Regions from separate parts of the Bacillus safensis genome, predicted to be linked through region 1. Evidence: riboswitches for the same ligand, from Rfam matches in the RefSeq annotation. Region 1 holds a riboswitch; the other holds the start of a gene.
The links. A riboswitch is a leader RNA that binds a small molecule or an ion and turns the genes downstream of it on or off. The one in region 1 is predicted to bind S-adenosylmethionine.

Region 1 (3,809 bases):
GTTGATTAAGGGCTAAAATGATCTTTATTTTAGCCCTTTATCTTCCTTTCAGCGTGATAGAAAACCTTTGCAGCCCTAGGAAGGGCGAGTACCGGAGCGGAGCGAATTTGACATTCGTGAGCACCGGAGCGCAGAACTGACAAAGAATGCGAGGGTTTGTCTACATGCTGAAACCTCGCTTTGATAGAAGCGAGGTTGAAATGTTGTTATTCAGATACAGGCAATACTGCACCGTCATATTTTTTGTCGATGAATTCTTTGATTTTATCAGAGTGAAGAACTTCCATTAGTGCCTTGATCTTATCTGATTTTTCGTCACCTTTGCGAACCGCAACGATGTTTGCATATGGGTTGTTCTTTGTTTGCTCAAGTTCAATTGAATCTTTTTTCGGATTCAATTTATTTTGGATCGCATAGTTGACGTTGATGAATACAGCATCGCCTTCACTGTTTTCATAAGCTTTCGCAGTTAATTCAGGCGCGATTTTTTTGAATTTTAGGTTCTTTGGGTTTTCTTTAATGTTTTTTACTGTTGCGTTGATTGTATCAACCTTTGGATCAAGCTTGATGACACCAGCATTTTGCAGCAGGGCAAGCATACGGCCTTGTTCAGCTACGTTGTTTGTCATGATGATTGTGCCGCCGTTTGGAATATCTTTTACAGATTTGTATTTCTTAGAGTAGATACCGAAAGGCTCAAGGTGAACCGCACCAGCACTCACTAGGTTATAATCTTTGTTTGATTTATTTTCTTCGTTTAAGTAAGGGATATGTTGGAAAAAGTTCGCATCCACTTCTTTTTCAGCTAACGCTTTGTTGTACATTTTATAATCGCTAAGCACTTTCACTTTTAAATCGTAGCCTTTTTCTTTTAGAAGTGGTTTTGCTTCTTCAAGAATTTCGGCATGAGGCGTTTTTGAAGCGGCAACCGTAATGGTTTTGCTTTCACTTGCGTTATTTGATGAACCGCACGCAGCTAAAATACCTGCAAATGCTAGAAATAGTGCACTTAATATCAATTTCTTCATGAATAAATCCTCCCTTAACGTTTATCAATTTTATTTGTAATCAAATCACCGATTATTTGAATAATAAAGACGATGATGAGAATAAACACAGTAGCTACAAGTGTGACATCTGTATTACCAGATTGGTACCCTTCCACATAGGCGAGGTCACCAAGTCCGCCTGCTCCAATTGCACCTGCAATCGCAGTAGAGCCAATCAGAGCAATTGCTGTTACGGTAATACCTGAAATAAGGGCTGGCAATGATTCTGGCAGCAATACTTTGAAAATGATTGTCGACGTTTTCGCTCCCATTGATCGTGCTGCTTCAATGACTCCTTTGTCTACCTCACGCAGTGCAATTTCGACAAGACGTGCATAGAATGGAGCTGACCCTATGACAAGGGCAGGGAGTGCTGCATTTGGGCCTAGAATCGTATGCATTAAGAATTTCGTGAACCCTAGTAATAGAATAATTAAAATGATAAAAGGAATCGATCTGAAAATGTTGACGACAGCGCCGATGACAGCATTAATCGGTTTATTTTCCCAAAGACCGCCTTTACTCGTTAGAAAGAGTAATAGTCCAAGGATGATACCAATGGCAAAAGCAAATGCCAATGAAATGAGTGTCATATACACTGTTTCACCTGTTGCACTCCAGATGACGTCTAAATCAACGTTCGGAAACCATTTCTCAAACATGTGTCATCACCTCGATTTCAACCTGTTTGCTTTGGATATAGGCGATGGCTTTTTCTACCTCGGTCTCTTCTCCATTAATGTGGATAAAGAGTGTTCCAAACGCGCCTTCCTGCGTTTGAGAAATCTTCCCTTGAAGGATATTCACATCGACGTTGAAGGATCGAATGATTTCAGTGATCAGCGGCTGCTCGGCAGAATCTCCGATAAAGGACAATCGTACGACCTGACCTTCTTTTACTCGCTCTAGCACATGCTCAATTGTTTCTTTCGCTTCCTCTGGTTCTGCAAGCTGTTGCACAAATCGTTTCGTCATTTCTTCCTTCGGTTGTCTGAAGACGCGTAATACTTCGCCTTCTTCGACAATGCGTCCATTTTCCATGACCGCAACGCGATGACAAATTTTGCGAATGACGTGCATTTCGTGTGTAATGAGCACAATCGTGAGCCCTAATCGTTTATTGATATCCGCCAAAAGCTCAAGGATCGAATCGGTCGTTTGCGGATCTAGCGCAGATGTCGCTTCGTCACATAGAAGAACCTTTGGATCATTCGCTAATGCTCTCGCAATGCCGACACGCTGTTTTTGCCCGCCGCTCAGCTGAGACGGATACGCATTTTCTTTTCCTTCTAAACCGACCAATTTAATCAGTTCATTCGCACGCTCTCTCCGTTTTGATGTCGGTACACCTGCGATCTCAAGCGGGAACATAATATTTTGTCTCACCGTTCTTGACCAAAGCAAATTAAAGTGCTGGAAGATCATGCTGATTTCTTGTCTTGCTTTCCGAAGTTTCGCATTCGATACTTCATTGATCCGGTTGCCTGCCACTTCAACAATTCCTTCTGTTGGCAGCTCCAGACCGTTTAATAGGCGAATAAGCGAGCTTTTCCCTGCACCGCTATACCCGATAATTCCGAATATTTCACCTTTATCAATATCTAGGTTGACGTCTTTCACGGCATCAACATTTCCGCTTTTTGAATGGTACGTTTTTGATACATTCTGTAAATAAATCACAGTCTGATCACCTGCTTTCTTGCTGAATCTATAGGTTGCCATCACATACATTATTTATTCTTCTTTCTGTCATGACTCTAGCCTGACGCCAGGTCAGTAAAAAAGACCTAACTGCAACGCAAGCAGAAAGGCCTTTTATGTCAATTACGCCTTTCTCTCATCTTTCAAAGCGCTGCGGCTTTGAGTGAATTGGCACCAATTTCAGCTATGCTGACGGTTGCCGGGTTTCATAGGGCACGTCCCTCCACCTCTCTTAATAAGAGAAAATATGTTGTTTTATGTGATGTTCATGTTTTTACTAACGTAGAATATCATGCTACCCGAGATATGTCAACGCTGTAAATCGTTAATTTCCAAGTAAACAACTACGTTATCATTTTTCGGAAAAAACCGTTCGTCAGCCAAAGCACTGCCTCTAGTCTAAGGAGCGCACGGAATGACCCTTTGACTTTGACTTGTCCCCTGCTGATTAACTGCTGTAAGGACATATCTCCGTCTAATAATTGAAGAATTTCTTTCCTCTCACCATAAAAGATGAGATCCGATAACTCAATTGCAGGTAGTTTCTTCACTTCACCACGTTCATCCACAATCAATGTACAAGAGTCAGTTTCCGCCTCAAATGTAATCTTCAAGGATGATGATGAGAGCAGCGGCTTTAATAATAAACGCTGCCCTGTGTTACCATGGGCTTTCACATTTTCCACATGTATAACCTCCCTGTCATTTGGTTATACATAACATTTCTCTACAAACATCTTCTTGTCCTTTATAAATAACTCGACAAATTTTCAAATGAATTTCTTGAAATATGACAAAAAACCGCTTTATTTAGCGGTTTCAATCATTTCATGAAGATATGGAACTGAGTGAAAGGCATAGCCTTTTTGCACCAATTCACCTTTTTTAAACAGGAGAAAGCAAGGAACACTCTCAATTTCAAATGCTTTCGCAAAGCCTGGTGAATAGTTTAAATTGTTTTCGTAAAATGGTACATCCGGCTGCATGGCGTCTACGACTGCCAGCATTTTCTTTGCCAGCTGGCATGTTCCGCAAAACGGTGTATATAAGTATAAAAGA
Region 2 (3,809 bases), 1.5 Mb from region 1:
CAGCATTTTTTTCACAACATGTTTGTGAAAAATGTTAGGCCCGCCTTTTGCCATTCCAAGCCCGATGATAGACGAGGAGGTGATTTGCGTAAGTGGAACGGGCAGCCCAAAAATAGAGCTGACGATGACAAGCCCGGCACCGGTACTCGAAAGTAAAATCCCTTCACCTGTTTGATAGCGGGTAATTTTCTTTCCGTTTGTTTCCAGCACTCTTCTGCCTAGCAAGAGGGCCCCTGCTGCGACGAAGATTCCGCCGTAAAGTGTTCCCTGCCCAACAGACAAAACGCCTGAAGCGACGAGCGGGCCGACGGCATTTGCCACATTGTTCATACCGGCTGAAAATGCCTCTAAAAATCCGCTGAGGATTAATACGACAGATAAAATAGCTGTGCCTTTTTTAGACAGCTTCCGTTTAGGGAACATTCTGATGATTTTGACGACAGCAAAGGTAAAAAGAAAGGCAAAAAGCGGGATGATGACCCAAAATGCCACAATCACTAAAATGGATTTCACAAACAATACTTTATACGCGACTGCCACACCAACCACAGCCCCTACTGTGACCTCACTTGTTGATAAAGGAATCGCCATGAGATTCGCTATGAAAAGTGATAGTGCAGCAGAACCAATGATAATACAAACGATTTCAAGTGTAATGACTGATTCTGGCATAATACCAGAGCTGATCGTTTTGACGACCTCGCCGCCGCCAATCACTGAACCTGCTAAAATTCCCACTGCACAAAAACTGAGTGCATAAATGGGCTTTTGAATGGCACCTGATCCATACGCAATGCCCATAGAAGCAGCTGCCCCGCTTGCGCCTATGTTTAAAGCAAAGAATAGACTAAATAAAATTGCGGCGATTTCCATACGTTATGCTCCCTTACTCATGTAATCCGCACTCTGTCTTTGCTGTTCCTGACCATCTGCCAGAACGCAGATCATCTGCAGTAAATGCTGGCTGTGTACACGGTGCACAGCCGATACTTGGATATCCTTGGTCATGCAGCGGATTATAAGTAAGTTCCTCTCTAGATGCATATCTCCATATGTCCTTCCACGTCCAATGGATGAGCGGACATACTTTCACTGATTTGAATTTTTCATCCTTATTTAAGAAATTCGTCCCTGCTCGTTTTGGTGACTGCTCTCTTCTTAAACCAGAAAGCCATGCTGGATAACCAGATAGCGCTTCTTGCAAAGGAATGACCTTACGCATATGACAGCAGCTTTGAGGATCTGTTTTCCATAATTGATCACCGTGCTGCTCATTTTGCTGTTCAACCGTCAGCTCAGGCGTTTTCAGTACAATATCTAAGCCCGGGTATCTTTCCTTTACCGCATCAATTGTGTCGTAAGTTTCTTTAAAATGCAGACCTGTATCTAAAAAGACAATTCTCGCATCTTTTTTTACTTTTGCAATCAGATCAATCAGAACGATGCCCTCAATCCCAAAGCTGCACGCATATACGAGCTGGTCACCATAATGACCGTACGCCCATTTCAGTACAGACAGGGCTCCTTTATACAAATCATCCTCTTGAAATGTAATGGACGGCTCTTGCCAATTTTCATAAGTTAACATGATTTCTCCCCTTCCGGAGTACCGCTCATATTGCTATTTTCCGCACTACTTTAATCTAATTTTTTCGTTTTTTTCCACTTGAATCACTTGACCGTCCTGAACAATTAACGTAATTGAACCGAATTTCATATCCCCAATCAGTTCTTGCATATGCTTTACTAAGTCCTCATCCTGATTTTGTTTCACTTCCATCTCCTCTTCCTCCTCACCGTTAAAATAAAAAAACTTTCTTTCAGTCCGAAAGAAAGATGAGGAAGCTCACAATTTCCTTATCTTTCAAAATAGAATCATTTTGCAGGAAGTAGCACCTTGCGAATCGCAGGTTGCCGGGTTTCATCGGGCCAGTCCCTCCACCTCTCTGGATAAGAGTTTCAATTTGTCTTAAATATTAACACAATTCAAACAAAAGTCAACCCGACTTTATTGATAGGATTAGTTTTTATTAAAATTTGAGTCTATTTTACTATTTTTACCCAAATAAAAAAGCCGTGCGGGCAGGCACAGCTTTTGAAATTGTTAACGTTGGACTTTGACTTTTCAGACCGTTTCTTCCATCCAAGATTCAGACGAAGGATCTTGTCTCCAGCGTTTTAGTTTGTTCATCGCAGACGGCTCAATCGCTTTCAGTTCAAGTGCCACGTCTATCAATGAGTCATAGTCTGTCAGGGTGACATATGGAATATTTTTTTCTTGAAAAGCGGCTGCTGCTTTTGGCAGTCCGTATGTGAAGATTGCGGCAACTCCTAGTACCTCGCAGCCCTCAGCTTGAAGAGCAGCAACCACTTCCAGCACACTGCCTCCTGTGGAAATAAGGTCTTCGACGACGACAACCTTTTGGCCTTTCGATACGGCCCCTTCAATTTGATTTCCTTTGCCGTGTGCTTTCGGCTTACTTCTGACATAACACATCGGGATGTTCAAGCGGTCTGCTGCTAATGCCGCATGCGGAATGCCTGCTGTTGCAGTACCCGCAACAATCTCTGCTCCCTTGAAATGAGTGAGAATCAAATCTTTTAGACCTTCCGCAATGTCGTGTCTGACTTCTGGATATGATAATGTGAGGCGGTTATCACAATAGATCGGTGATTTTATACCGCTCGCCCATGTAAACGGTTCGTCTGGTTTTAATGAGACCGCTTTGATTTGTAATAGATGTTTCGCGATTTTTGATTTCATCTGGCAGTCACTCCCACTCTTTCAAAATTTGATGATAGGCTTCTATTGGTTTATCAGCTTTTGTGATTGATCTCCCGACAACAATTTGTGAAACACCTTGCTCTTTTGCATAGGCAGGTGTCGCCACACGTTTTTGGTCATCAGTTTGATCATTTGGTAAGCGAATACCTGGCGTTACAGTGAGAAAGGAGGGTGAGATATGTTCATGAAGTGCTTTAGATTCATGAACAGAGCAAACAACCCCATCCAGCCCACTTTCATATGCTAATTGTCCGTACCGGATAACAGTCTCTTGCAGCGGACGGTCAATGAGTAATTCTTTTCTCATCATGTCTTCAGACGTACTAGTCAGCTGGGTCACTGCAATAATGCCCGGACGGCTTTGTCCAGCAGGAGTTCCGCTTTCAAGTCCCTCTAACGCAGCCTGCATCATTCGTTTCCCGCCAGCCGCATGCACATTGACCAAGTCAACGCCAAGTGCGGCAAGCCGGTTCATCGCTTTTTGCACCGTTGTTGGAATGTCATGTAATTTTAGATCGAGAAAAATGCGGCAATTTTTTTCTTTCAGCGCTTCAAGGATGGCAGGTCCTTCTTGGTAAAACAGCTCCATGCCGACCTTCACAAATAATGGTGTCCCTTCAAAGGGATCTAAAAAGGTAAGCGCCTCCTGTCCTGAAGGAAAATCAAGCGCGATGATGGGCAAGTGCTTCATGTTTCCAGCTCCTTCCGATACATTCCTCTACAGATGAATAACCATATGCTGCTAACACATTTGGCAGCTCTTCAATGATTTCCGGGCAAATAAATGGATTCACAAAATTGGCTGTACCGACAGCTACTGCACTTGCACCTGCTAGTAAAAATTCAAGTACATCTTCAGCACTTTGCACTCCGCCCATCCCGATAATCGGAATAGAAACCGCTTGACTCACCTCATGCACCATGCGCACAGCGACAGGTTTGACAGCTGGTCCTGATAATCCGCCTGTTTTATTGGCAAGGATGGGTTTCCCCGTTTTTAAATCTAAACGCATCCCAATTAATG

Region 2: it holds a riboswitch for S-adenosylmethionine, as region 1 does, so the genes downstream of both, AAYR28_RS07440 (DUF2292 domain-containing protein) here and AAYR28_RS15055 (methionine ABC transporter ATP-binding protein) in region 1, are expected to answer to the same signal.

Annotation. Positions count from the first base shown of each region.
Region 1 covers NZ_CP154909.1:2,909,413-2,913,221, forward strand. The annotation lists gene metQ (methionine ABC transporter substrate-binding lipoprotein MetQ) at 207-1,028, opposite strand; gene AAYR28_RS15050 (methionine ABC transporter permease) at 1,043-1,711, opposite strand; gene AAYR28_RS15055 (methionine ABC transporter ATP-binding protein) at 1,704-2,729, opposite strand; SAM riboswitch class I at 2,884-2,992, opposite strand; gene AAYR28_RS15060 (SCP2 sterol-binding domain-containing protein) at 3,095-3,436, opposite strand; gene AAYR28_RS15065 (thioredoxin family protein) at 3,557-3,809, opposite strand, start outside.
Region 2 covers NZ_CP154909.1:1,457,789-1,461,597, reverse strand. The annotation lists gene AAYR28_RS07450 (inorganic phosphate transporter) at 1-873, opposite strand, end outside; gene AAYR28_RS07445 (phosphoadenylyl-sulfate reductase) at 887-1,588, opposite strand; gene AAYR28_RS07440 (DUF2292 domain-containing protein) at 1,634-1,738, opposite strand; SAM riboswitch class I at 1,855-1,957, opposite strand; gene pyrE (orotate phosphoribosyltransferase) at 2,126-2,764, opposite strand; gene pyrF (orotidine-5'-phosphate decarboxylase) at 2,772-3,476, opposite strand; gene AAYR28_RS07425 (dihydroorotate dehydrogenase) at 3,448-3,809, opposite strand, start outside.